Regions from separate parts of the Exiguobacterium sp. TDN 0502 genome, predicted to be linked through region 2. Evidence: predicted binding sites of a transcription regulator. Region 2 holds the regulator's gene; each other region holds the start of a gene.
The links. The regulator Rex, encoded in region 2, represses fermentation and respiration genes when NADH is low (regulators of the CRP and FNR family bind a similar motif). The targets are predictions, from matches to a motif close to TTGTGAAATATTTCACAA.
Positions count from the first base shown of each region.

Region 1: the regulator Rex is predicted to act here: its motif matches at 3,425-3,442, upstream of adhE (bifunctional acetaldehyde-CoA/alcohol dehydrogenase).
Region 3: the regulator Rex is predicted to act here: its motif matches at 1,129-1,146, upstream of ACRPK8_RS08550 (formate/nitrite transporter family protein).

Region 1 covers NZ_JBOZGJ010000004.1:117,049-123,611, forward strand. Annotated here, with positions in the region: gene ACRPK8_RS06420 (hypothetical protein) at 1-222, opposite strand, end outside; gene ACRPK8_RS06425 (DedA family protein) at 282-875, opposite strand; gene ACRPK8_RS06430 (Na+/H+ antiporter family protein) at 1,005-2,327, opposite strand; gene ACRPK8_RS06435 (beta-class carbonic anhydrase) at 2,640-3,191, opposite strand; gene adhE (bifunctional acetaldehyde-CoA/alcohol dehydrogenase) at 3,528-6,122, shown strand; gene ACRPK8_RS06445 (hypothetical protein) at 6,308-6,563, shown strand, end outside.
Region 2 covers NZ_JBOZGJ010000009.1:109,484-122,463, forward strand. Annotated here, with positions in the region: gene ACRPK8_RS10975 (FecCD family ABC transporter permease) at 1-704, shown strand, start outside; gene ACRPK8_RS10980 (FecCD family ABC transporter permease) at 704-1,708, shown strand; gene ACRPK8_RS10985 (hypothetical protein) at 1,763-2,230, opposite strand; gene ACRPK8_RS10990 (hypothetical protein) at 2,197-2,706, opposite strand; gene ACRPK8_RS10995 (hypothetical protein) at 2,720-3,172, opposite strand; gene ACRPK8_RS11000 (hypothetical protein) at 3,290-3,448, opposite strand; gene ACRPK8_RS11005 (S8 family serine peptidase) at 3,577-7,323, opposite strand; tRNA gene ACRPK8_RS11010 (tRNA-Ala) at 7,544-7,619, opposite strand; gene tatC (twin-arginine translocase subunit TatC) at 7,723-8,502, opposite strand; gene ACRPK8_RS11020 (twin-arginine translocase TatA/TatE family subunit) at 8,510-8,707, opposite strand; gene ACRPK8_RS11025 (redox-sensing transcriptional repressor Rex) at 8,707-9,366, opposite strand; gene ACRPK8_RS11030 (ATP-binding cassette domain-containing protein) at 9,534-11,435, shown strand; gene ACRPK8_RS11035 (hypothetical protein) at 11,435-11,857, shown strand; gene ACRPK8_RS11040 (flavin reductase family protein) at 12,000-12,593, opposite strand; gene ACRPK8_RS11045 (DoxX family protein) at 12,613-12,980, opposite strand, start outside.
Region 3 covers NZ_JBOZGJ010000006.1:109,235-115,797, reverse strand. Annotated here, with positions in the region: gene ACRPK8_RS08560 (YitT family protein) at 1-244, opposite strand, end outside; gene ACRPK8_RS08555 (hypothetical protein) at 381-983, shown strand; gene ACRPK8_RS08550 (formate/nitrite transporter family protein) at 1,167-2,003, shown strand; gene ACRPK8_RS08545 (hypothetical protein) at 2,038-2,457, opposite strand; gene ACRPK8_RS08540 (aminopeptidase) at 2,556-3,779, shown strand; gene murB (UDP-N-acetylmuramate dehydrogenase) at 3,830-4,744, opposite strand; gene ACRPK8_RS08530 (GNAT family N-acetyltransferase) at 4,990-5,505, shown strand; gene ACRPK8_RS08525 (GNAT family N-acetyltransferase) at 5,523-5,963, shown strand; gene ACRPK8_RS08520 (hypothetical protein) at 6,037-6,396, shown strand; gene ACRPK8_RS08515 (hypothetical protein) at 6,508-6,563, shown strand, end outside.

The DNA of each region.
Region 1 (6,563 bases), on a different contig from region 2:
GAGCGAAAAATCGATTTCTTCTTTCGGCACGATCGTTGTCTTCCGCCATTCGTCTTTCAGTTGATGGATTGATAATATCGGTTCTTTTTCTAGTTCATCGGTCGTTTCTTCAACGATTAAGATATGTCCATCGGCACTGATGCCAGTGGCAATCAAACGACCGGCACGATAGGAAGCGGTCAGACGACGTAACGGGAATTGCGCGAGTGGGTAAGTGAGCATGGCAGGACCTCCTGTGTGTTAAAAAAGCAGTCCGTCAAAAAGACAGACTGCTTATGGTATTAAACCGATCGTTGGCGACGTTTGTAGAAGAAGTAAACAACGATCAGGACGACGGCAGCGATTAAGATACCGTTCGTATAGGGTGCAGCGACCTCTTTGATGGAGCGCCAGTTCGTGCCGAGCGTCTCACCGAGGTATAGGAATAGAATCGACCATGGGATGATGGCGAGGATCGTATACAGGGAGAACTTTGTCTGATCCATCTTCGCAAGACCAGCCGGAATCGAAATCGCATGGCGAACGACCGGGATGAAGCGGGCACCGAAGATGACGCCTTGGCCGTACTTCAAGAACCAGCGCTCTGCTAAGTCTAAGTGATGTTCCGTAATCAAAACATATTTTCCGTATTTCAGGATCAACGGACGCCCCCCGTAGCGAGCGAACCAGTATAAGAACAATTGCGAAAGCAATCCGCCGATGACAGCAGCGACGACGGCAAGCGGCCAGCCGATTGTTCCTTGAGAAATCATGAATCCACCATAAGAGAGAACGATTTCGCTCGGTATGATTTCAATCATCAACCCGAGGGCGATACCGAAATATCCGAGATCGGCAAGCGATAATAAAATTTGGTTGACGACTTGTGATAACACGTAAGACAACTCCTTCAATTCAATTCATTCTTTTATTTTAGAGAATCGTCAGCAAAATGAAAAGGAAAAAAACGGAGACCATGTAAAAGACAGATCCGCTAAGGTGGCGAATCTGTCTAATTTTTCGTCTTATAAGATGACCGCAGCAATCGTACCGAAGATGATCAATGGAATGTTGTAGTGCAGGAACGTCGGAATGACCGTCTCCCGCATGTGATCGTGCTGACCATCCGCATTTAGTCCGCTCGTCGGACCGAGTGTCGAATCGGATGCCGGACTACCGGCATCACCAAGTGCACCGGATGTTCCGATGATAGCAATCGTCGCTTCTAAGCTGAACCCATACTGGATGCAGAGCGGAACGAAGATGGCGGCGATGATCGGAACGGTCGAGAAACTTGACCCGATGCCCATCGTGACGAGGAGACCAATCACGAGCATGACGAACGCGGCAACGAGTTGCGAATCCCCCATCAAGGCTTTTGAATTCTCAACGAGTGGTTCAATATCACCTGTCTCACGTAAAACGTTCGAGAACCCATTCGCTGAAATCATGACGAAGCCGATGAACGACATCATCCGCATACCACGTGTAATGACGTCATCTGCTTCACTGAAGCGGATAAGGCGAAGCAACAAGAAGAGAATCAATCCTGTCGTCGCGGCAAGAATCATCGATTCCGTCTGCAGTTGAACGAGTAAAGTCGCAATGACGACGACGCCGCTTAAAGCTAATTTTGTTTTTGTGATGACCGGAATCTCATAATCGTCCGGTGCAATATCACGCATTTCGTACGTCCGTTCTTTCCGGTACGTGTAGAGACCGATCAACAGACCCGTGACCATCCCGAGTGCCGGAATCGCCATCGCTTGGATGACGGAAGCACCTGCTGTATCCAGACCGTTCGCTTGGAGGTTCTTCAGCAAAATCTGATTGAGGTAGATATCACCGAATCCGATCGGTAAAAACATGTACGGTGTGACGAGACCGAATGTCATGATGATCGCAATCCGGCGACGGTCCATCTTCAACTGATTGAATAAACCGAGAAGCGGTGGAATGATGATCGGGATGAACGCGATGTGAATCGGTAAGACGTTCTGCGAGCTGATCGCAAGTAACAGAATCGCGAACAAGATGAATCCTTTTAGTTTCTTGACGGAGGCAGCACTTGCGTTACCGCGAGAGCGCGCAATCAAGGCGTGAGCGAGAGCGTCCGGCAACCCTGTTTTGGAAAGGGCGACGGCAAAGGCACCGAGCATCGCGTAACTGAGAGCGATTTCTGCCCCGTCACCAAGACCGCCGGCAAACGCTTCGGTTGTTTTCGTCAAATCAATACCACCGACGAGGCCGCCGGCAAACGCACTGATGACCATCGCGAGCACGATGTGGACGCGAAAGATCGCTAAGATGAATAGTAAAAAGACGGCAAATAATACGGCGTTTAGCATTCGGTAAAACCACACTTTCTTTTGTTATCACTGCACTATACTAAAGTATCTTACAGCCATGTTTGAATGCTGTCAAGAGTAAAAGTCTGACCTCGTAATCAAAAGATGAATGATACGCTTTTTAGCTCTCCGCAAGAAGTTACATTCTGTTATACCCCGAAGCATGAAGTGAGAAGCGTTTTGATCAATGAAATTCACGCTTAAGAAAAAACGTGCCATCCTTCTCCGTTTAGAGAAAAATGACACGTTGTTATTAGGCTGAGACCTAAAAAAATACTGAACTCTGTTTGCGTTTCTTCTATAAGAGAGTGCTTAGCAATCGACGACGTCGAGTTTTCCTGTACCCGGATCAATGACGAGTCCATGGACGTTCGTTCCAGGTGGTAATAGCGGATGGTTCTTAACGAGGCTGACCGAATGGGCAACGCTCTCTTGAACCGACGTAAAGCCGCGCAACCATTGATTCAAATCAACACCGGATACTTCAAGGGTATGAAGAATCTGTTGGTCGATACCCCGATCCTTCATTTCGCTGATCATGTGTTTAGGATCAATCGTGCTCATGCCGCAGTCATGGTGACCGATGACGACGACTTCTTCAGCACCAAGGGCATACAATGCGACGAGAATCGAGCGCATGACGGAACCGAATGGATGCGATAGGATAGCGCCGGCATTTTTGATGATTTTCGCATCCCCGTTTTTCAGACCAAGGGCATGTGGGAGAAGCTCCGTCAAACGGGCATCCATGCAGGTCAGGATGACGACCTTTTTGTCCGGGAACTTATCCGAGACGAACTGCTCATACTGTTTTTCGGCGACGAATCGCTCGTTGAAGGCTAGCATTTCCTGTACGACTGACATTCAAGTGTCCTCCTTTAGTGGTAGCTCTTAATATGTACCCCATATCAGAATACAAGATGACGAAACGGCTATCAAGTCAGGAAACTGCGGGGTGTGATAAATCACACAGCTTGTCGTGTCTAGAACGGAATGACAGAAAAGTAGACCGGACAATAGATGTAAACGCTATCAATGGTGTGAGGGAATTCACAGGATGGTCATGCACAAAACAGGAAAAAGGGGTTATGATTGATTTGTGAAGGAAAGCACAAACTATTGAAAAACAGCTTGGCATTCCTGACATAATGGTTGGCAAATCAAACTCAGATTCGTTCCACGACAGGGAGGAAACCACTCATGGCTGTGAAAGAAAAAACAAAATCGACGGCAACACCCGTCGAACAAGCAATCGGACAAATCGTTGAAAAAGGACAACGTGCATTACAGGAATTACTGACATTCGATCAAGAAAAAATCGATACGATCGTCCGGGATATGGCACTTGCCGGACTCGAACGGCACGTCGAACTTGCGCGTCTCGCAGCAGAAGAGACAGGACGCGGTGTCTTTGAAGATAAGATGATAAAAAACATGTTCGCGACAGAGTACATCTACAATAGTCTTCGTCATGAAAAAACGGTCGGGATTTTAGAAGAAGATGTCCAGAATGGCATCACATATATCGCTGAACCGGTCGGTGTCGTCTGTGGTGTCACACCAGTTACCAATCCAACGTCAACAACGATGTTCAAAGCGTTGATTGCAATCAAGACACGGAATCCGATCGTCTTTGCATTCCATCCGTCGGCACAACGGTGTTCCGTCGAAGCAGCAAAAACACTCCGTGACGCAGCCGTCAAAGCCGGGGCACCAAAAGACTGTATTCAATGGGTCGAAGAACCGTCACTTGAAGCAACGAAAGTCTTGATGAACCATGAAAACATCGCGATGGTCCTTGCGACAGGCGGATCCGGAATGGTCAAGTCAGCGTACTCAACGGGGAAACCGGCACTCGGTGTTGGACCAGGTAACGTTCCGTGCTACATTGAACAATCTGCGAAAGTCAAACGGGCAGTCAGCGATCTCGTTCTCTCAAAAACGTTTGATAACGGGATGATTTGTGCCTCTGAACAAGCCGTCATCGTCGATCAAGAGATTTATGCGACGGTCCGGGCGGAAATGGAAGCACTCGGTTGTTACTTCTGTACACCGGAAGAAAAACAACGCCTTGAAGCACTCGTCATCAAGACCGATACATGTGCCGTCAACGCGGACATCGTCGGGAAACCTGCGACATGGATTGCAGAAAAAGCGGGAATCAACGTTCCGGAAACGACGGTCATGCTCGTCGCGGAACTTGAACACGTCGGAGCAGCAGAACCACTGTCTCATGAAAAACTCAGTCCCGTCCTCGGTGCGTACCGCGTCGCTTCAACTGAAGAAGCGTTCACGATTGCCGAACAGATGCTTGAAATCGGTGGTCTCGGTCATACAGCCGTCATTCATACGACGAACGATGACTTGATGACAGCATTTGGACTCCGGATGAAGGCTTGCCGAATCCTCGTCAACAGTCCATCTGCTCATGGTGGGATTGGTGATCTGTACAATGAGTTGACACCATCACTGACACTCGGTTGCGGATCATACGGGAAAAACTCTGTATCTGAGAATGTAACGGCGAAACACTTACTCAACGTCAAGAAGGTGGCGAAACGACGCGTGAACATGCAATGGTTCAAAGTTCCTGAAAAAATCTACTTCGAAAAGAACTCTGTTCAGTACCTCCGGTCAATGACTGACGTCTCACGCGTCATGATCGTCACTGATCCAACGATGGTGCAATTCGGATATGCTGATAAAGTGATTCAAAACTTGCCACAGTCTGTCAGTTATCGAATTTTCGACCAAGTCGAACCGGATCCATCCGTAACGACTGTTCAGACGGGTGCCCAAGCGATGCGTGACTTCAAACCAGACTTGATCATCGCTCTCGGTGGTGGTTCTGCGATGGATGCTGCGAAAGGGATGTGGCTCTTCTACGAACAACCGAACGAAACGTTCTCAAACTTACGTCAAAAATTCCTCGATATCCGCAAACGGGCATATCAATTCCCGGCACTCGGTCGTCAAGCGAAGTTCGTCGCGATTCCGACGACGTCAGGTACGGGTTCAGAAGTGACACCGTTCACCGTCATCACGGATAAAGAGAAAAACGTCAAATATCCGATTGCTGACTATGCGTTGACGCCAGACGTCGCAATCGTTGATCCTGAATTCGTCATGACCGTTCCGGCTTCGATCACTGCTGATACCGGAATGGATGTCTTGACGCATGCAACAGAAGCATACGTCTCGGTGCTTGCGAACGACTACACGGATGGACTGGCACTGAAAGCAATCAAGATGATCTTTGAGTACTTGCCACGAGCATATGCGAACGGATCAGACGCCGAAGCACGCGAAAAAGTGCACAACGCGTCAACGATGGCAGGGATGGCATTCGCGAACGCCTTCCTTGGCATCAACCACTCGATCGCACACAAAATCGGTGGGGAGTTCCACACGCCGCATGGACGGACGAATGCGATCCTGATGCCACACGTCATTCGCTATAACGCGTCACGTCCAACAAAACTAGCAGCATTCCCGAAATACGAATCATTCGTAGCCGATGAACGCTATGCCGACATCGCACGCTACCTCGGTCTTCCGGCAGCAACGACGGAACAAGGGGTCGAATCCCTCATTCAAGCCGTTGCCGATCTCGGACAACGTCTCAACATCAAGATGTCATTCAAGGCGCAAGGCATTCAAAAAGCAGACTTCGAGGCAAAACTCGACAAGATGGCAGTTGATGCTTTCGAGGATCAATGTACGACAGCGAATCCAAAGATGCCGCTTGTTGCTGAATTACGGTCGATCATGGAACAAGCATACGAAGGCATCTAATAGAGAAAAATACCATGGCACCTGATCGTTCAACCGGCTTCTCACTGTGAGAAGTCGGTTTTTTGGAAATAAGTGGAGACATTCAAAGAAAAAGTTGGATATAATGGCTGTTGAATGAATTTGATGTTTTTGGTTTCGCTGTAGCAGGAATATTCAAACATCAGACATTAAAAGGAGGAAATGGGATGGAGTCAAGGCAAGAAAGGAAACAACGACGGTTTTCCGTCTGGGATGTCCTGTTTGGCGTCCTCATCGGTCTCATCTTTTTCGGTGTCATCTATGGCGCGATGGCATTTTTGACTTCACAAATCACCTCATCCTCAGACTATCAGGATCTCGTGACGCAGATGCAACAGGCGGATGTCTCATGGAATGATACAGATATTACGGTCTCGCTCATGCTCCTGTTCGTTGGTGGGCTGTCGATTACGATGCCGAGTG
Region 2 (12,980 bases):
CGAATGCGGCACTTGCGCTCGTCATCGTCCTGTTCCCGAAAATTGACTACTTCGGGATCATGATCGCGTGTTTCGTCGGTGCGGCACTCGGGGCAGCACTTGTCTTTGGAATCGGGGCTTCGAAAAAAGGCGGCTTCTCACCGCTCCGGATCGTCCTTGCCGGTTCCGCGATCTCCGCTTTTCTGTACGCGATTGCGGAAGGCATCGGGATCTACTTCAAGATTGCCCAAGATGTCTCCCAATGGACATCCGGCGGACTCGTCGGATCGACCTGGGGACAACTTCAAGTCATCGCGCCGGTCATTGCGATCGGCATCGTGATTGCATTCATCTTCTCACGACAATTGACGATCCTCAGTCTATCGGAAGAAGTTGCGCTTGGACTCGGGCAGAACATCCAGCGGATCAAAGCCGTGCTTTATGTCGTCGTCATCCTGCTTGCCGGTGCTGCCGTAGCCCTCGTCGGCAACATGGCATTCATCGGACTGATGATTCCGCATATCGTCCGCGCGATCGTCGGGACGGACTATCGGTTCATCCTGCCGATGACCGCAATCTTCGGTGCGACGTTCATGTTGCTTGCCGATACGATCGGACGGACACTATACGCACCCTATGAGACTCCGGTCATCGCAATCGTCTCGATGCTCGGGCTACCATTCTTCCTCTTGATCGTTAGGAAAGGAGGGCGTGCTTTCTCATGATGGAATCTCGTTTACGCCGTCGCCAGCAACTGACGTTTTGGACGTTACTGGCACTATTGATCGCAACACTTATCGTCAGCATCGGTCTTGGACCTGCTTCTCTGTCGTACGATCGTTTACTGCCGACATTACTTGGAAACGGTTCGTTCAAAGAGGAGTTCGTCCTCTATTCGCTCCGCTTACCTCGACTGCTCATCACCGTCATGGCAGGAATGGCGCTCGCCTTATCCGGTGCAATCTTACAAGGCATCACCCGCAATGAACTCGCTGACCCGGGTATCATCGGCATCAATACGGGAGCTGGCGTCGCCGTCGCCTTGTTCTTCCTGTACTTCCCAACCGATGTCGGGTCATTCATCTATCTGTTACCGATCGCTGCCTTCTTCGGTGCACTTGTCACCGCGACAGCGATCTACCTGTTCTCGTACGATCGCTTGCAAGGACTGCAACCGATCCGCTTGATTTTGATGGGGGTCGGCTTCTCGATGGCGCTGTCTGGAATCATGGTGATCCTGATTTCATCGACGCGTCGTGAAAAGGTCGACTTCATCGCTAAGTGGCTCGCCGGTAACATCTGGGGGACGGACTGGATCTTCGTCTACTCACTGTTACCGTGGTTACTCGTCTTGATTCCGCTGACGTTCTATAAAGCGAATAAGCTCAATCTGCTTGCCTTAAATGAGCCGGTCGCGATCGGGGTCGGCGTCGCGATTGAAAAAGAACGGATCCAACTCTTGCTGACAGCCGTTGCACTCGCCGCTGCTGCCGTCTCTGTCACCGGTGGGATTTCCTTCATCGGTCTGATGGCGCCACATATCGCTCGAGCGCTCGTTGGACCACGACATCAGTTCTTCCTACCGATTGCCCTCTTACTCGGCGGCTGGTTGCTTGCGTTCGCTGATACGATCGGACGCAACATCGCGGGACCAGACGGTGTACCGGCCGGGATCGTCGTCGCCTTGATTGGAGCACCATACTTCATCTATCTGCTGTTAAAAAAATAATCAAAGATCCGCATCCATCAGCGTCTTTCACTGATGGATGCGGATCTTTTGATTTTATCGTTTCCACCACGCACGTTCGATTTCTCCCATCGTCACGTACGCCGGATCGATTTGTTTTGCCAACCGGTTCAGTCGAGTGACGCCAAGACCGACTCCACCGCTCCAGACAAGTAAAAGAACGAATAAATAACCGGGAGCATTTGGAATCGACAGCATGACGACGGCGATCAACCACGCTACGACATAACCGATGATTGTCAGGCGAGCGACCCTTTGAACAGTCTGTTGATAGATAGATGGTGTTAAATAGGACTTCATGAGTCGTAGCCGGACGATTTCCCGAACGACTCCAATTCCGCAAAGACAAAAGAATATGACCTGACTAAAGACGGATGCCAACGCCGGCACAAACCAAGCAGGTACAGCAAAAATCAGTCCAGGGATTAAAAAGACATAGGTGACGATACGCACCGGTCGTTTCATTACATTCAGACGTGCTTGTCGCTCGAATACGTGTTCCATTTCGAAGTTCCTTTCTGTCTGACGAAGCGGGCTACTTCTCTGTCACTGATATAATCGGGATCACGTGCCCCGTCGCGTCGGATGATCCATTCGCTGATGAAATAGAGCGGTGTTAAGATCGCAAAAATTGCCACAAGCATCTGCCAGAACGGTCCCTCGATCGTCTGGGTGATGACGACCGTCAAGATGGCGTACAGCAGAACATGACTGCCGATACGGAGTAGAAACTGCCGGCGAATTTGTGCATTTGAGAGATAACCTTCTAGAATTTTTCGTTTTTTTAGTTGGTAGCGAAAATCGGAACCGAGAAAAAGGGCTGGAATCGTCAAAATCAACAAGGAGATATCGGTCCACTCGATCAGGATGCCGACTGTTATGAATAAGAGCACGTTCCAGTACCAGCGTGTACCGAGCCATTCGACGTCCCGGTACGCGAGGGCGAGTTTTTGTAGACGTTCTTCTCGAGCCGTTTGCATGACATCGTCTCCTTTAGCGGGCTTTGTGGATTTCTTGTTCCGATATGTACGTTGGGTCAATCTTTCGTGAGATATACTCTAGCGTTTTTCTGCAGATCCAGTAAAACGGGATGACGATGATGATTAGACCAATTAAGAAAGACGTATCTGGTCGATCGGCTGCCCAAACGATCAGACCGGCAAGCGCTCCGTACTGTAAGATGCCGATCAGCACATGTACCTGATAGAGACGTCTTGCTGAAGCCTGTGATGTATATTCCGCAACAAGCGCGAACCGCTTCCGTTGTACGAACATGTCATAGCCAAAATACAATAATGGGACGATCATCGCGTAAACTGGCTTCTCGAGCGTGTTACTGAGCGCTAAGAATGCCGCAAGCATGACCCACATGCCGGTCTTCGTCTTCTGATGCATCTCTTCGTACAGCGCTGCCAAGGCATCCGTTTGTGTATGTACGTGTTCCATGATCATCCACCTCTCTATACTGTCATATACTTACATTTTAGTCCGTGAGTTTCACGATTGATGATATTTCCAAAAAAATAAGTCCTACCGTAATGGTAGGACGTAATTCAAAAACGTCTACGCACTGACCTGAATGATCAGATAGATGACGCTGTAGGCGACGATCGCGAGCGGTATCATCGCGACACCGATCAGCCAACCGTTTCGGTCACGGATACCGAGGTATAAGACGAGACACCCTACGATGAAGGCGATTAAGGTCGTGAACGGATTCATGGTGGTTCCCCCTCTGACTTGTTTCTGTTCTTAAAATTCCCCCTCTATTCGTCTGATAAACCCTTCAAAGCGCTTCTACACACAACGAAAAGCCAGACGGATTTCCGCCTGGCTTGTTCATCGTTCACTTATTTTTTAGTGATGACGACCGTTTTCGTAACGACGTGTCCACCAAGATCCTTCAGTTTCAAGTTGTACGTGTTTTTTCCTTTTTTGAGCGTCACTTTTTTCGTGATCGTCTTCTTGAAGGCTTTCATGACGTACGGCTCTTTGAACGTCCGGCGGTATTCCGCACTCCCGTTGAAGTCAAAGCGTAATTCGCTGTAGTTATCGCGAAGAACGATCTTCATCTCAGCTGTTTTTGTTTTGCTTGAAACGGTTTTTGGTGCAGTGACGCGAATCGTCGGTAATTCTGTGTCGATGATGACTTGACGGTTGAACGCTATACGATTTCCTTTACCATCGTACGCCTCAACCTTGAATGACTTGACGCCATCCGTCGTGTACGTCACGTCATGGCTGAACGCATAGTTCTGTTGCGCCGCATCAAAGCGCAGTTTGACAGATTTACCGTTAATCTTGAACGATTTAATGCCTGACTCATCCGAGACGTGACCTGCGATGTTGATGACTTTTGATGTCGCAAGACCAAGTGCGACCGGTGTATCGATTTGAACATTTGGTACGGCTTTATCGACACCCGTCGTGTTGACGTCTTTTTTCACACTGTTTCCGGCATAATCCTTCACGACGAAGGCAATCTTCGCGCGCTCCGGAAGATCGGTCAACGTATACGCTTTTTCCGTTGCAGCAAGCGGTTGTTTCAAGACACTCTTACCATTGACGAGGATATCGTATGACGCGACACCTGTTCCTTGGTCACCTGCTGTCCACGAGAGCATTGATTTCTTAGCATCCCACTTCACGGTTGCCGCCGGTTTTTTCGTATCGACATAGACTGGGAATAGGTTCGACTGCCATTTTGCATTCGGATAATCGATCACGGATTTGACTTTGTAGTAGTAAAGACCATCCTTGACCGGTTTCCCGTTGATCGTTCCGTCCCAAGCAGCGCTTGTGACTGGTGTGTATCCGTCCTCTGAACCGCTATCGTAGTAGTTCTTGACGACGTCCGTTTGCATATCGAGCTTCTGGAGCGTTGTTTTATTCCGGTCAAGAATCGAGTACTCGACTTTTTTCGCGTTACGAAGGAACGAGATGATCGGGAAAGCTTCATCTGCGCTACCATCGTTGTTTGGTGAGAACGAGACTTTGTTTGCGACGACGTCTCCAGCAGCGTTCGCGCCGAGGAACTCAAAATCATCCTTCACTTCAGTCGCTAGACCTGTCAATCCGTAGAACGTGTTGTCTTCATCGTACAGTGGTGCGTCTAGAATCGGAGCTTGATCCCACTTTCCTTTGAAGCCAACGTAAGGAACCGTCAGTTCTGGATTTTTACTCTTCGTATCAATCAAACGGACGAAGCCTTCGACGAAGTAGCCGTTCTCAAAGACTTGTTCGAGCGGAAGTTCGTTTGCCCAGTCCGTTGTATCCTTCAGATCGACCGATACACTGACTTTCGTTGAGCTCTTCGGATTGATCGAGACCGAACTTGCTTTCTTCGAGCCGACTGCGAATGAGATCGGATATGTGCCCGTGTTTGCATCCACTGTTCCGATCGTTCCTTTTTTGAAGATTCCGTTCGCCTCTAAGAAGTTCGACCCTTCCGCACCGAGATCCGATTGAACGGTTCCCGCTAGCTTATACGTCACTTTTTCACTGCTGTAGTTTTTCAAATCAAGCGTAAACGTGAACTTCTCGCCGACTTCCTTCAAGGACGCCTTCCCTTCACCTGACTTCGTCTCCGTGACGACGACTGGCGTCTTCATGGCAGCACGCAGGTCCATCAGTCCCGCGCCTTCACGACGTGGGGAGTAGAAGTTGCCTGTGTTTTGCTGAGCATTGTATTTTCCTTGATCAAGTTGCGGACGCGACGTATTCATCAAGATATTCTTCGCGAGCTTAACGCGTGTCGCACCGTTAACCTTGAAGTCTTTTGCGATCCGTTGCATGACGAGTGCCGTTCCACCAGCGACATGTGGTGCCGCCATCGAAGTTCCACTCATGACGCCATACTCGTTATCGTTAAGTGTCGAGTAGATTTTTCCACCAGGTGCTGTGATTTCTGGTTTGAAGTCAAGGCTTGGTGTGACACCCCAAGACGTAAAGTCAGACATTTGTCCTGCGACCGGATTATCGGCGGAGACTGCTTTTCCATCGAACGTGACAGTGATTGCCTTGCCCTCTTTTGCTTTTGCTTCAAGATCGTTCCCGTCCGCGAGACTGAGCGTCACCATCGGAATTGTCGGATTGTTGAGGGCCATGCTGACGTAATCGCCGTGATCGACTTTACCACGAATGATGACACCTGCTGCCCCTTGTTTTTCCGCTTCTGCTTGGATCATGCTGTAGTTGAAGTTACCGTTACGTACGACGAAGACGACTTTCCCTTTGACGTCTTTACCAGCGTAGTTCGCTTCTTGACCGTCACCGACATATACGACTTCCTTCGGCTCTTTATCAAAGACAGCAATCGGATTCGGTGAATCCTGTTTTTGGTAGGCCAAATAACCGGCATCCTGCCCGTCGATCGTCAGCGCCATGCCTTCAAGCGTCAATTTTGTATTTTCGAGCGATGCGACTTGGAGTGCCTGACTCGTTAATCCTGGTGCACCGACGACACCGATATCCGGGTTTGCTGTGTACGGGTTACCGGCACCATGACCGGCGAATGCCGAGTTACCGGCAGAAATCGCACATAAGATCCCGTTGTTCATCGCATTGACGATTGCGCGTTGTTCCGGATCATCTGCATTGACGAATGATGACGTCGAACCGAGACTCATATTGATGACATCCGCGCCGAGAGCGATCGCGTCATCGATTGCTTTAATATAGATATCACTGAATGTCGATGGCATCCCTGGATCATTACCAAAGACCTTCATCGCAAGCAGTTGTGTTTCCGGTGCAACTCCTTTGATGCCGCCATTCGCTTCATCCCCGTTTGCGCCGACCGTACCCGCGACGTGCATCCCGTGCATCGACGCGCCCGCACCTAAATCACGGATTTCGCTATCGTGGTCGGCGTAGTTATAGCCGTACGGTACTTTTTCCGTGAAGTACTTTCCTTTTAAGCCTTTTGTTTCTTTAGCACTTTCGACTTTTGACGCTGTTAAATCAATCTTCGTCTCTGGACTTAAAACCATGTCCTTATGCGACGGATCAATTCCCGTATCGATGACGGCGACGACAGTTCCTTCCCCTTTGAATCCGTAATCCTGCCATGTTTCCTTAGCATGGACGAGATCCTTGCTGTACAACATATCTGGTTTTGCAGCTTTCGCCACTTCTGGACGCGCGTATTCATGCGCAATATGTACATCCTTTACGCCGGCAAGTCGTTTGATGCTTTCAATATCACCGAACTTCACTTCACCACTGAATCCGTTAATGACGGTCGTGAAGCTTTCTTTATAGGTAACGGGAATCGCTTTTTTAGCGATCGCTGATTTAACCGCTTTTTGAACGCTGACGAGACGATCCTTGATCGATTCCTTTTCGGTATTGCTCAATGTGCTATACCGCTTGTTTTGCGCCTGTGCGATCTGGATTGCCGGCTTCTGATCCATCTCGATGACGACACGGACTTTATCCGACTGCTTGTAGACTTTTTCCTGCCCTGACTTCTTCAGTGAGAGTGCTTGCGGCTTTTGCCCGCTCGCTTTGTCTTGCGACGACAGTGCACCTTGGGCACTGACTAAATTGGAGGACGTCATCAGGACGGCCGCCATAAGCGCAATCTTCTTCTTCATGCTTTCGTTTCTCCTTTTCTAAAAAACCATAATAAAATGATGGTAAAACAGTTAAACGAAAATTCTGTATTTTTAGTTTAATGAATTTAATGGGAATAAACAATTTAGTTTTGTCTGTTTTTTTAATTTATTTCTTTTTCATACCATATTATATTATGAGGAATTTAACTGGAAACAAACAAAAACCCTTCGATTGCTCGAAGGGTTGGATGTATGAAGATGGTGGAGACTATCGGGATCGAACCGACGACCTTTTGGCTGCCAGCCAAACGCTCTCCCAGCTGAGCTAAGCCCCCATGAATTATCTTTAGTATACGCATCACTAACTACTTTATCAATATAAAAATAACGCTTTCACGAAAAAAGAATTCCTTCCACGATTTGGAAGGAATTCACGATTCATTTATTCAATTCACGCATGATATCCGCCTGTCGTTCAAGCTCTGCCTGTTGTTCAAGGATCAAGACCTTTTTATACGTTCGCGCAGAAATCAGGATGCTGATTTCATACAAAACGAATAACGGCACCGAGATCATCAAATGCGACGTCACGTCCGGCGGGGCAATCAATGCCGCAACGACGAACAATGCGAAGTAGGCATACTTCCGATTTTTCCGCATGAGATGTGGCGTCACAAGACCAAGACGTGTTAAGAACATCGTCACGACCGGCAGCTGGAACAATAAACCGAACGGCATCGTCAACCGGATCAAGAAACTAAAATAGTTTTCGACCCCGATGACTTGTTCGATGCCAAGTTCCTTCCCGAGATCCGTCGAGACTTCAAGCAGAAACGGTAGCAACCAGAAATACGAGAAGGCTACTCCGGACAAAAACAGAAAGAAGATGACCGGAATATACGTCAATGTTGCTTTTTGTTCCTTATCATACAGTCCCGGACGGACAAACGCCCAGAGTTGGTACATCCAAAACGGAGACGCTAAGATCAGCGCAATGATGAACGCGAGGTTTAAATATAACATTAAAGGATCTGCGACGTTGAAAGCATTCAAGCCGATACCAAGCTCTTTTAAATCCGCTTGCAGGAAACGGACGAGCGGTCGGACGAGCGGAAACGCGACAGCGAACAGGACGACGACGATGAGGAGCGACCAGACGATCCGCTTTCGCAGTTCGTCGAGGTGCGACGTCATGCTTTGTTCTTGATCAACCGCCATGATTCAATCACTTCTCTTTCGGTTCGTCCTTTTTATCATCGTCCATGATGCCGTTTGTGGCATTCTTGAACTCTTTCAATGTCTGACCGGCAGCACGACCGAACTCCGGTAACTTCTTCGGTCCGAAGATGATCAACGCGACGACTGCGATTAATCCGATGCTCGCAGGTCCGATACCTAGTGTGAGCGGGATAAGGTTTTCCATTATGATTTCACTCCTTCAGCTGATTGCGAATAATGCTTCATGAAATAAACTAACGACTGCAACTCGATCGATAAATCGATGTGATGGACCCGGACACTTGCCGGCACGTTCAATCGTGCAGGCGTAAAGTTCAGGATGCCTGTCACACCATACTCGACTAACTCATCCGCTACTGACTGTGCGAACTGGGACGGAACCGTCAAGATGGCGACATCGACCTGGTTCGCTTCGATTTGCTCTTTCATGTCCGAAACATGATAGATTGGAACGTCATGCGTCGTTGTTCCGACCTTCTCTTCGTCCGCATCAAACGCAACGACTATCCGAGTACTATTATTCTTTAAAAAGTTATAATTTGCAAACGCTGTTCCGAGATGACCGACCCCGATTAAGGCGACATTCGTCACCTCATCTTGATTCAAGGTTTTCCGGAAAAACGTCAAAAGGTGTTGGACGTTGTATCCATAGCCCTTTTTTCCCAGTGCCCCAAAGTAGGAAAAATCGCGACGAATCGTTGCTGAATCAACCTTCACCGCTTCACTTAACTCAGCAGAAGAGACGCGGAGCTTACCTGAATTGTATAAACTTTGGATGAAACGATAATATAGCGGCAACCGTTTTGCTGTCGCTTGTGGAATTTTTGTGTCTGGTCCATTCATCCTGCAGTTCCCCCTTCGGCCACATCCATCGTGGCACCCAAATCTTTGCAAAAAGCTTTCTACTCTCCTTGATTGTAAACCACTTCACATAGAGTCACAAATAATATATTCCGCAGGACCGCGTGCTTTTGTTCGTGATAGACTAAAGGGTGGAAGGATGGATGGAAATGATACTCTTACAAGTCAACCAACTCTCGAAATCATTCGGCGTCGAGCCGATTTTAGAAAATATCAAACTCGAAGTACAAGAACGCGACCGGATCGCACTCGTCGGTCGAAACGGTGCCGGTAAATCAACCTTGCTTAAAATCATTGCCGGTGAACTCAGTCACGACTCCGGTGACATCATGAAAGGCAAAGACGTCAAAATCGGTTATCTCGCGCAAGACAGTGGTCTCGAATCGAATGAGACGATCTGGAACGAGATGCTGACCGTCTTTGAACATCTGCAGGAGCAAGAACGGACACTGCGCCGGATGGAGATCGAGATGGGCATGGAGCATATCTTGAACGATCCGGTCGCTTACGATCGTCTCCTGAAGACATACGATCAAGCGCAACATGACTTCTCAGAAGCCGGTGGTTATCAGTTTGAAGCGAATATCCGCTCCGTCCTGCACGGGATGCGCTTTTATCCGGATGATTATTCGCGCCGGATCCAGACGTTATCCGGTGGTCAACGGACACGTCTCGCCTTAGCGAAGATGCTCCTGCAAGCACCTGAACTCCTCATTCTCGATGAGCCGACCAATCACCTGGATATCGATACGCTCGCCTGGCTCGAGAGTTATCTCAGCGGCTACCGCGGTGCCGTCCTGATCGTCTCGCATGACCGGTATTTCCTCGATCAGGTCGTCAATGTCGTCTACGAGCTCTCGCGTAACATCTGTCGTAAGTTCACCGGGAACTATACGAAGTATCTGGAGCAAAAGGCAGCGTTATATGACCAGGAAATGAAACAGTTCGAACAGCAGCAAGAAGAAATCGCGAAGATGCAGGACTTCATTCAACGCAACATCGCCCGGGCGACGACGACAAAACGTGCCCAAAGTGTCCGGAAGCGGCTCGAGAAGGTCGAGCGGCTCGATCGACCAGATGGCGATGAACGCAGTACGGTCCTGTCCTTCCCGATTGAAAAACAAAGCGGGAACGACGTCCTGCAAGTCAACCAGCTGGCGATCGGTTACGAAGAGGCCGTCTCAAAAGACATTACGTTCCGCCTGCAACGCGGCGAATCCCTCGCCCTCGTCGGACCAAACGGAATCGGGAAGTCAACGCTCCTAAAAGTTCTCGTCGGACGTCTTCGTCCCCTGTTCGGTGATTTCCGCTTCGGAACCGGCGTCTCGATCGGCTATTACGATCAAGAGCAGGCAGAGCTCAATGACCGGAATCGTGTCATCGATGAGATTTGGAACGAATGGCCACTGATGCGCGAACAGGAAGTCCGTTCTGTCCTCGGACAATTTCTGTTCGGCGGTGACGACGTCTTCAAAATCGTCCACGAGTTATCCGGTGGCGAACGCGGACGTCTCGCACTCGCAAAACTGAAACTCCGGAAAACGAACGTCCTCGTCCTCGATGAGCCGACGAACCACTTGGACCTGGATTCGAAGATGGTCCTTGAAAATGCCCTCGTCGACTATGAAGGAACGCTACTGTTCGTCTCCCACGACCGTTACTTCATCGACCGGATCGCGACCCGTGTCATCGAGATGAGCGAGACCGGTGTGACAGAGTATCTCGGTGACTATTCGTACTATACGGAGAAGAAGGCGGAACAAGAAGAGATTGCCCGCCTTGAAGCCGAGGAGGCGAAAGCCGCAAAAGTCACAGCATCGAAGACGATCGATAAAGAGGCACAGAAGGAAGAAAAGAAACGCCGTCAACAGATCGAACAGCTTGAGCAGGAGATTGAACGACTCGAACAACGTTCAACGGAAATCGAACAGTTACTCTGTGAACCGGAAGTCTTCAATGATATTCCGAAAGCGACGGCGCTGTCTGCCGAGCGGGATCAGATTGATGTTGATCTACTCGAATTGATGGAACGATGGGAGAACCAACACTGATGCGAACGAAAAGCTTTTTCATCAACTTGATTCAAGGACTGCTATCCGGCATCCTTTATTTCGTCCCGATGTATGCGGACTACGTGTCCGCCTTCATCCGTCCGGATGCTCTGAATGCCGTCTATCCTTTGTTCATCCTTATTTCCTGTATGATCGGACTGGTCATCCAGACGTGGAGCGGTCTTCTTGTCAGCCTGCTCTCCGGATTATGTTGTACACTTCTGACGACTCAATTGTTCGTCGAACTCAATGATCCGATGATTCTGGCCTATTACGGGAGTATTTCTCCACTGGTCGCCTTTTTAATCAGCTGTGTCGGTATTTGGGCACTGGCCATCGTTTTTTACCTCTTAGATGGTTATCAAGGAAGTAAACGACATGGACTTGAGACTTCTTCGAACGAAGTCGATCCGCAACCTTAAAAGTCGACTGGCAACCTAATGAACAAAGGGAGTTGAAATTCCGGAATCTGGTCCGGTCTCTCAACTCCCTTTTCTTTAACTGTTCATGTAAACATTGGTCGTCAAAGTGAATCTGACCATACATCAAACATTCATGCTTTTATTATTCTGTCGGTCGGGCAATCGTAAACGTCTTTCCGATCGTCGCATAATCATTCCCCGCTAAACGCGCAACAGCTTTTAATCCTGCCGCGTCGATCCGGAACGACTCGACGAGTTCATCCGCGACATGATAGCGCAGTACTTCACCAATCAAAAGATCGGCACCTTCTAGCTCAACGTGTTGCGTCAAGCGCATCTCGAAGCGGATTTTTGCTTCCGCGATGCCCGGTACGTCGATCGCATCGCTATCGACGAGCGTTAGATCCGTCCGCTTAAGCTCACTCTCACCGTAAGCGAGTGGTGCAGCTGTCTCATTGACCGCGTCAACGATCTCTTCGCTGACGATATGGATGACATAGCTTTGTTTCGTCAGGATGTTACGCGCCGTATCCTTCTGTCCTTGATCCGTCCGTTGAACGGCGATCACGAGTTGCGGTGGACTGCTTGATGCGACCGTAAAGAATGAAAAGGGTGCAGCGTTTACCGTCCCGTCTTCTCCTTGTGTCGTCACAAAAGCAATCGGACGCGGAATGATGCTTCCGATCAGTAATTTATAATTGTCTTTTGCACTAAGCGTTGATGCCTCGAACTTCATGAATGACCCACCTTTTTCCTCACCCGATGAGTGCAGCGAGTGAATAGTCTCCAGCACCGATCATCGCTACACCAAGGGCGATGACGATCAATGCCATGTTGTATTCGTACCCGTTCTGCGTCACCCAGTAACCATTCGCACCGTGTACTTTGACGATTGCGACAAGCATCGATCCGATGATGAGGAGCGCTGCGATCCAGAGAAACAGACCTCCTGCAAACAATAAGCCGCCGATCAATTCAGCAAGACCTGCCGTAATCGCGAGTGCCTTCCCTGGCTTCATGCCGATCGATTCGAACCAGCCGCCTGTTCCAGCGATGCCGTGTCCGCCGAACCAACCAAATAATTTCTGTGTCCCGTGTGCAGCAAATGTTAAGCCGATGATTA
Region 3 (6,563 bases), on a different contig from region 2:
ACATGAATCGTTTTCGCAAGAAGCGGAAGCCCAAAAGGAAAAGGGGGATGTTTAACAGTAATTGTGTTAATCCGATCGGTGTGTGGAAAAGTTCCTGAATCACTAATGTGATCCCCATGATACCGCCGGATCCGATATCATTCGGAGATAGGAGTAAGCTGATGTAAAGGGAATACAGCAAAGTACCTACGATTAAAAAGCTGATTTTTTCTACTCTCTTTTTCTGTGGATGTTTCGTAGTCATGGCAATGTGATGAGTGACCTCATGCTCCTCCTTCTGTGAGTATCTGCATGCAAGAGTACGCCCATATGCATAAAATTTCAACCCTTCTTATGAAAAAAAATGAAAAAGGGTGATTTTTTTTAGGAAGGTGATGAAAATGAAGAAAACGTTTTTGATTCTCGGGTGCATTCTGCTTGGTATAGTAGTCGGAATACGTTTCATGCAACCTTCAGAAGATCAGACGCCACGGTCTGTCTGGTACGACGGTGATCTCGTCGCAAGACAGGTCGGAGCGTCGATGATGAATACGCTCGCAGTCCGTCAATTAGCAGAACAATTACCGTTTTCCGCTAATTTAAAACAAGTCGAGGTCGAAGGCGATTCCCTCCGACTTGTCTATGACGTGACAGGGAAAGAACGTCGGGAGTGGATCGGAACCGACACGGGAAAGCTACAGATTGACGAACGTTTCCTAAAGGCTCGTTTATCAAAAGTATTCATGCACCATACACTCGTTCTTTTTTCGACGATTCCAGATTTAACCGCTCTGGACATTCAATATACGGATCCCTATTCCCAGGCTGATTTTACGCTCGACCGGAAAGCATTTGATGCCTACACACCGACCGATATCGATCGTGCGACGTCTTCTGCACGACGCTTCAACCGGGTCGTCATTGATGGTTATGTTCTCGATGAATCGAGACGGAAAACATTCTTTGAACGATTTACTTCCGCTCTTTCCCTTCAAAGTAATTAGTTGTATAAAACAAGAAAAGGCATTTTTCACAATCTCGACACAATGACATCGTTTACATCTCGTTCTTTTATGAAAACGATAAAACAGGTCTATTCAAGGCTTGAACATCTTTTAAGATGGAAGTATGATAATAAATGAACAAACATTGTGAAGTGTTGAACAAAAGAAAGAGAGGTTTCTACGATGAACGAGGTAGAAGCATTAGAAGGATTACGGAATAAAGCGATCAAATCAACACGTATGCTACAAGTGCGTCCGCTCGAGTACTTAGTTCGTGCCATGTTAGCTGGAATTTTCATTGGTTTTGCCATCATTTTTACCTTAAAGGCAATTAACGGTCTATATATGACGGAATCGCCTGTTGCGACACTGGTCGGCGGTCTGACATTCGGCGTAGCGCTCGTCTTGATCGTCTATGGGGGAGCGGAATTGTTTACAGGAAATACGATGTATTTTACAACGGCAACGATGCGCGGGTATACGACGAAGATGGATACGGTGAAGGTTTGGTTGATCTGTCTGATCGGAAATGGACTAGGGGGATTAGCATTTGCGCTTCTCTTCTCGCAAACCGGCATTTTACAGGAACTGGGAGCGAACAACTGGTTGTTCGCCGTATCAGAGACGAAGATTCACCATTCAACGTGGGAAATCTTTACCCGGGCCATCTTTTGTAACTGGATGGTTTGCTTAGCGATTTTCATACCAAAAAACATGAAAAACGAACTAGCTCAAATCATGATGATGATGGTACTTGTCGCCGTCTTCTTCGCATCAGGATTTGATCACGTCATTGCGAATATGGCGCTTTTCTCCATCGCTTTAGTCGTACCGCATCCTGATACGATTACGATCGCGGGAGCGATGCATAACCTGCTACCAGCCCTAGCGGGAAACATCATCGGTGGTGCTGTTTTCATGGGGATGATGTACACGTGGTTGAATAAGGAAAAATTAGAAGTGGATGAATCTCGTCAGTCGACGACACCCGTCCATATCGCGTCTAAACAAAAGGCATAAGAAAAAGCAGCTGTCACGGACGGCTGCTTTTTCTTCATTCCATATGCTGAAAACGATCAACGTCAGCAGCAAGTTCTTCATAGATTTTCTCGACGATTTGCGCATCGTCAAACAGTCCGAGGACGTTATCATCCGGTAAAGCGTCGACAGGAGACGTGAAGTAGAGTACGGCTGTCAGCAACAATTGTTCCTGCTCCGCATGCATCGAGAACTTTTTTTGATAACGTGCACGTAACATTTCAAGCAATTGTTTTAATTGGAAGTACAGAACAAGTTCTGCTTCCCGCTCGATATCGGAACTTTCTGTAGATGCGATATCCTGCGTCAAATGTGCAAGTCCGATTTCTGCTCGAACCAACAAGTCTTGTTGTGCTTTTTCATCACCGACGAGGTCGAGTGCCTGTCGATGAAAATACGTATAAGCGGATTTAAAATCTCCGGGTGTGAATTCCATGGTGATGCCTCCTTCTGTTCTCCTTCTAGTTTCGCCTTATTTCTTGCAAAATTGCAACTATTTCGTGAAAATAAAGGTACAAGAAGGGGGATTACATCATGCCAACACAAGAACAGTTACAGCAGTATGCGTCTTTAGCAGTACGTACAGGAATCAATTTACAGCCGGGTCAACAACTCGAGGTACGGGCAGGAATTGAGAATGCACCACTCGTCCGTGAGATTACGCGTGTTGCTTACGAAGTCGGGGCAACCCAAGTGTATGTCCAATGGTCTGATGATGAACTGACGAAAATTCGTTATTTCGACGCACCAGAAGATTCGTTCGATACATTTCCGGACTGGTTGAAAGCGCGTTACGACCAACTAGCAGAAGAAAAGACAGCCTTTTTATCTGTTGTCAGTGAAGATCCCGATTTATTGAATGGCGTGGATTCAAGCCGAATCGCACGTGCAAACAAAGCAGCAGGTGTTGCCCTTGCCAATTGGCGAAAGTTCGTCATGAGTGACAACGTCAGCTGGTGCGTCGTAGCGGCACCGTCTGACAGCTGGGCGGAAAAAGTGTTCCCTGATTCAAATGATCCGGTTGAGGAACTTTGGTCAGCTATTTTAAAGGCGACACGTGCTGATCAAGCGGACCCAGTGGCAGCATGGGAAGATCATGATCATAATTTGCGTTCAAAAGCGAAATTCCTGACAGAGAAGAAATATAAAACATTGCATTACACTGCACCGGGAACAGAATTGTCAATTGAATTACCGGAGCGTCACGTCTGGTTAGGCGGTGGTGGTCCGAATGCGGATGGTGTTGATTTCATCGCGAATCTTCCGACTGAAGAAGTGTTCACACTTCCGAAAAAGACCGGGGTCAACGGTCATGTTTCGAGTACAAAACCACTCAGCTATAGCGGAAACTTAATTGACGACTTCACGCTTTGGTTCGAGAATGGAAAAATCGTCAAAGCAGAAGCGAAGCAAGGACAAGAAGCACTTGATGATTTGATTTCACTTGATGAAGGCGCCCGTTATCTCGGAGAGGTCGCTCTCGTGCCGCACCGGTCACCGATTTCAGATTCAGGCATCTTATTCTATAATACGTTATTCGATGAGAATGCTTCGTGCCACTTGGCAATTGGTCGTGCATACTCGACATGTCTTGAAAATGGACCAAGTCTCTCAGCTGAAGAACTAGAAGCACAAGGGGCGAATGACTCCATGACGCATGTCGACTTCATGATCGGATCAGCGGATTTATCGATCGAAGGAGAACTGGCAGACGGTACGCGTGAATCTGTCATGCGTGACGGAAACTGGACCATCTGAATATGAAAAAAGGTGAGTCCGGTCATGGGAACGGAACTCACCTTTTTGATTTAAGCTTCTTCGCCGATGATTTTTACTTCGGTCTCAAGCAGAATACCGAATTTTTCTTGGACAGTTTCCTGTACATGGCGGATGAGTGCGATGTAATCAGTCGCGGATGCGTTTTCGACATTAACGATGAAACCAGCATGTTTTTTTGATACTTCAGCACCACCGATGCGTGTACCTTGAAGTTCACTATCTTGAATCAATTTTCCGGCAAAATATCCTTCAGGTCGTTTGAAGACACTCCCGCAAGAAGGATATTCCAGCGGCTGCTTCGTTTCGCGCTTATGTGTCAAATCGTCCATGACTTCTTTGATCAGTGCCGGATCGCCTTCCGTCAAAGCAAAGCGACCTTCGAGGATGATATACTCTTTCTTTGAGAAACAGCTCGTCCGGTACCCGAGCTCGAGTTCATCGTGTGAGATATTCAGCAGCTCGCCTTTCCGAGTCAAAACGGTGGCGCTGTGCAGGCAATCCTTCACTTCGCCGCCGTATGCACCGGCATTCATGATCAAAGCGCCGCCAATTGTTCCTGGAATTCCGCAAGCGAACTCTAAACCGCTTAGTTGATGGGCATACGCAACACGCGAAGCTTCAATGATGGCAGCGCCGCTTTGAGCGACGAGTTCGTGTCCTTCAACCGAAATTTCAGTCAGTTTTTCGAATGAAAGGACGATTCCGCGAATACCGCCGTCTCGAACGACGAGATTTGATCCGTTGCCGAGCAGTGTGAGAGGAATGTCTTGTTCGTAAGCGTAGCGAACGACAAAAGCGGTCTCTTCATAAGAAGAGGGGATGATGAATAAATCCGCAACGCCTCCCATTTTCGTATACGTGTGGTATTTTAAAGGTTCATTGATCAATACGGACTCTTTAGCAATACCTTCGTAGAGTCCTGTCATTACTTGTTCAGTCATCATGGTCTCAGTCCTTTTCGTAAATTCCTACCCAGCGCGCATGCGCTCAAAATATATTTTAACATTAATCGTACAGTCGATGTTCAACATACTGTTCCCAAAATACCGACTTCTGCCGGGAATTGCAAGCACTAGGGAGTGAATGTCATCGATTAGTAATGAAAGATGTCACTTTGATGGCTTTTCTGATCAGAGGAATGAAGCGAAAAGAAGGAGGGAAAAGAGTACTATAAAAGGAGGAGATCGAGATGGAAAGTGAACGCTTGTGGATGCGGCGGTTTGAAGAAGACGATTTTGAATTTTATAAGTCGCTTGTCCAAAACGAACGAGTCATGCGTTATATCAACGGAGGAGTTGCGTTAGAAGAAGAAGAAGCACGCGAATGGTTTGAGAGACAACTGGATCGGTACACGGATGAACGACAAACCGGATTTTTATTGTTATTGAAAAAAGAAACGGATGAACCGATCGGTTTTGCAGGGCTGTTGATGCAGGAAGTCGATGGAATAGAAGAACTGGAAGTTGGCTACTGGCTCGAGCCAAGGCATTGGAAAGTCGGTTACGGTCGCGAAGCAGCTCGGCATTTAATGGTGGAGGCGTTTCATCGTGGACATGACCGGATCATCTCGATTATCCATCCGGATAATCATGCTTCCCAAAATGTCGCACGAGCGAACGGACTGAACTGGGAGAAAGATACGGTGTTTAAAGGAATTCCGGTCACGATTTATACCGGTCAATTATCACGACTTTGTCGTAACTGAGAGGGAGATTAGTTTGTATGTATGACTTTACCTTTTTGTCGTTTCATCAAATGACACCCGCCACACTGTATGCATTATTGAAGCTAAGAACGGATATCTTTGTCGTAGAACAGAATTGCGCTTATCCTGAATTAGACGATCAGGATCAGCAAGCGACGCACCTCGTCGTACGGGACGACACGGATCAAATCGCAGGATGTCTAAGGATGTATGTCCATCCGGAAAAAGGAATGGCGATTGGTCGAGTAGCAGTACATTCGTCACATCGATCTGCCGGACTAGCAAGACAAATGATGCAGCAAGCAATGCGCCATTTACAAGCGGAATCTACGATCTACTTACAGGCACAAGCACACTTGGAACGATTTTATGGATCTTTCGGATTCGAGACGGTGTCCGATCCGTATCTTGAGGATGGAATCCCACATGTCGATATGCGATTTCACGCAAAGGATTAAAAAAAGACTTCACGTCACCAGCTGATGAACCGATGAATAGATAGAATGAACTTTTCTCGGAGGTGGATCAGTCATGAAGAAATTACTGATCATTTGCGCGCTTAGTCTGATTGGCATCCTGTCTCTAGGTGTCGGTATTTCATACGCTCAACTACAAGGAAATTACCGGACATCCGAAAAAGAGCTGATGACGATGTTAGTGCAGCAACATGATTTATCGGCTTCCTCCTTTCTTGAAGTGAAGGCATCCTTCTCTTTACAACATCGACAAATCATTCATGTCCGTCTGCGTGGGGAACCCGCGATCACGTATGAATTCATTCAACCAAAGAAGGAAATCGAATATTTTGGTTCTGTCGGAACAAGTGTTGAAAAAACAGGAAAACATGATGCTGTCTTTCGGAATGCTCATTTAAGCGTCGGCGAAAAATAAGAATGGAGAATCTTCCCGAGATAGTGGAAGATTCTCCATTTTTTACTTTCAAGACGATTCGATATTGCGTACACTACGAAGAGATACTGAAATGAGGAGGTCTAGGGAATCATGTGGAAACCCTTTACGAAAAATCAAGCCATTGCACCTGCTTTACAAGCGTTTCG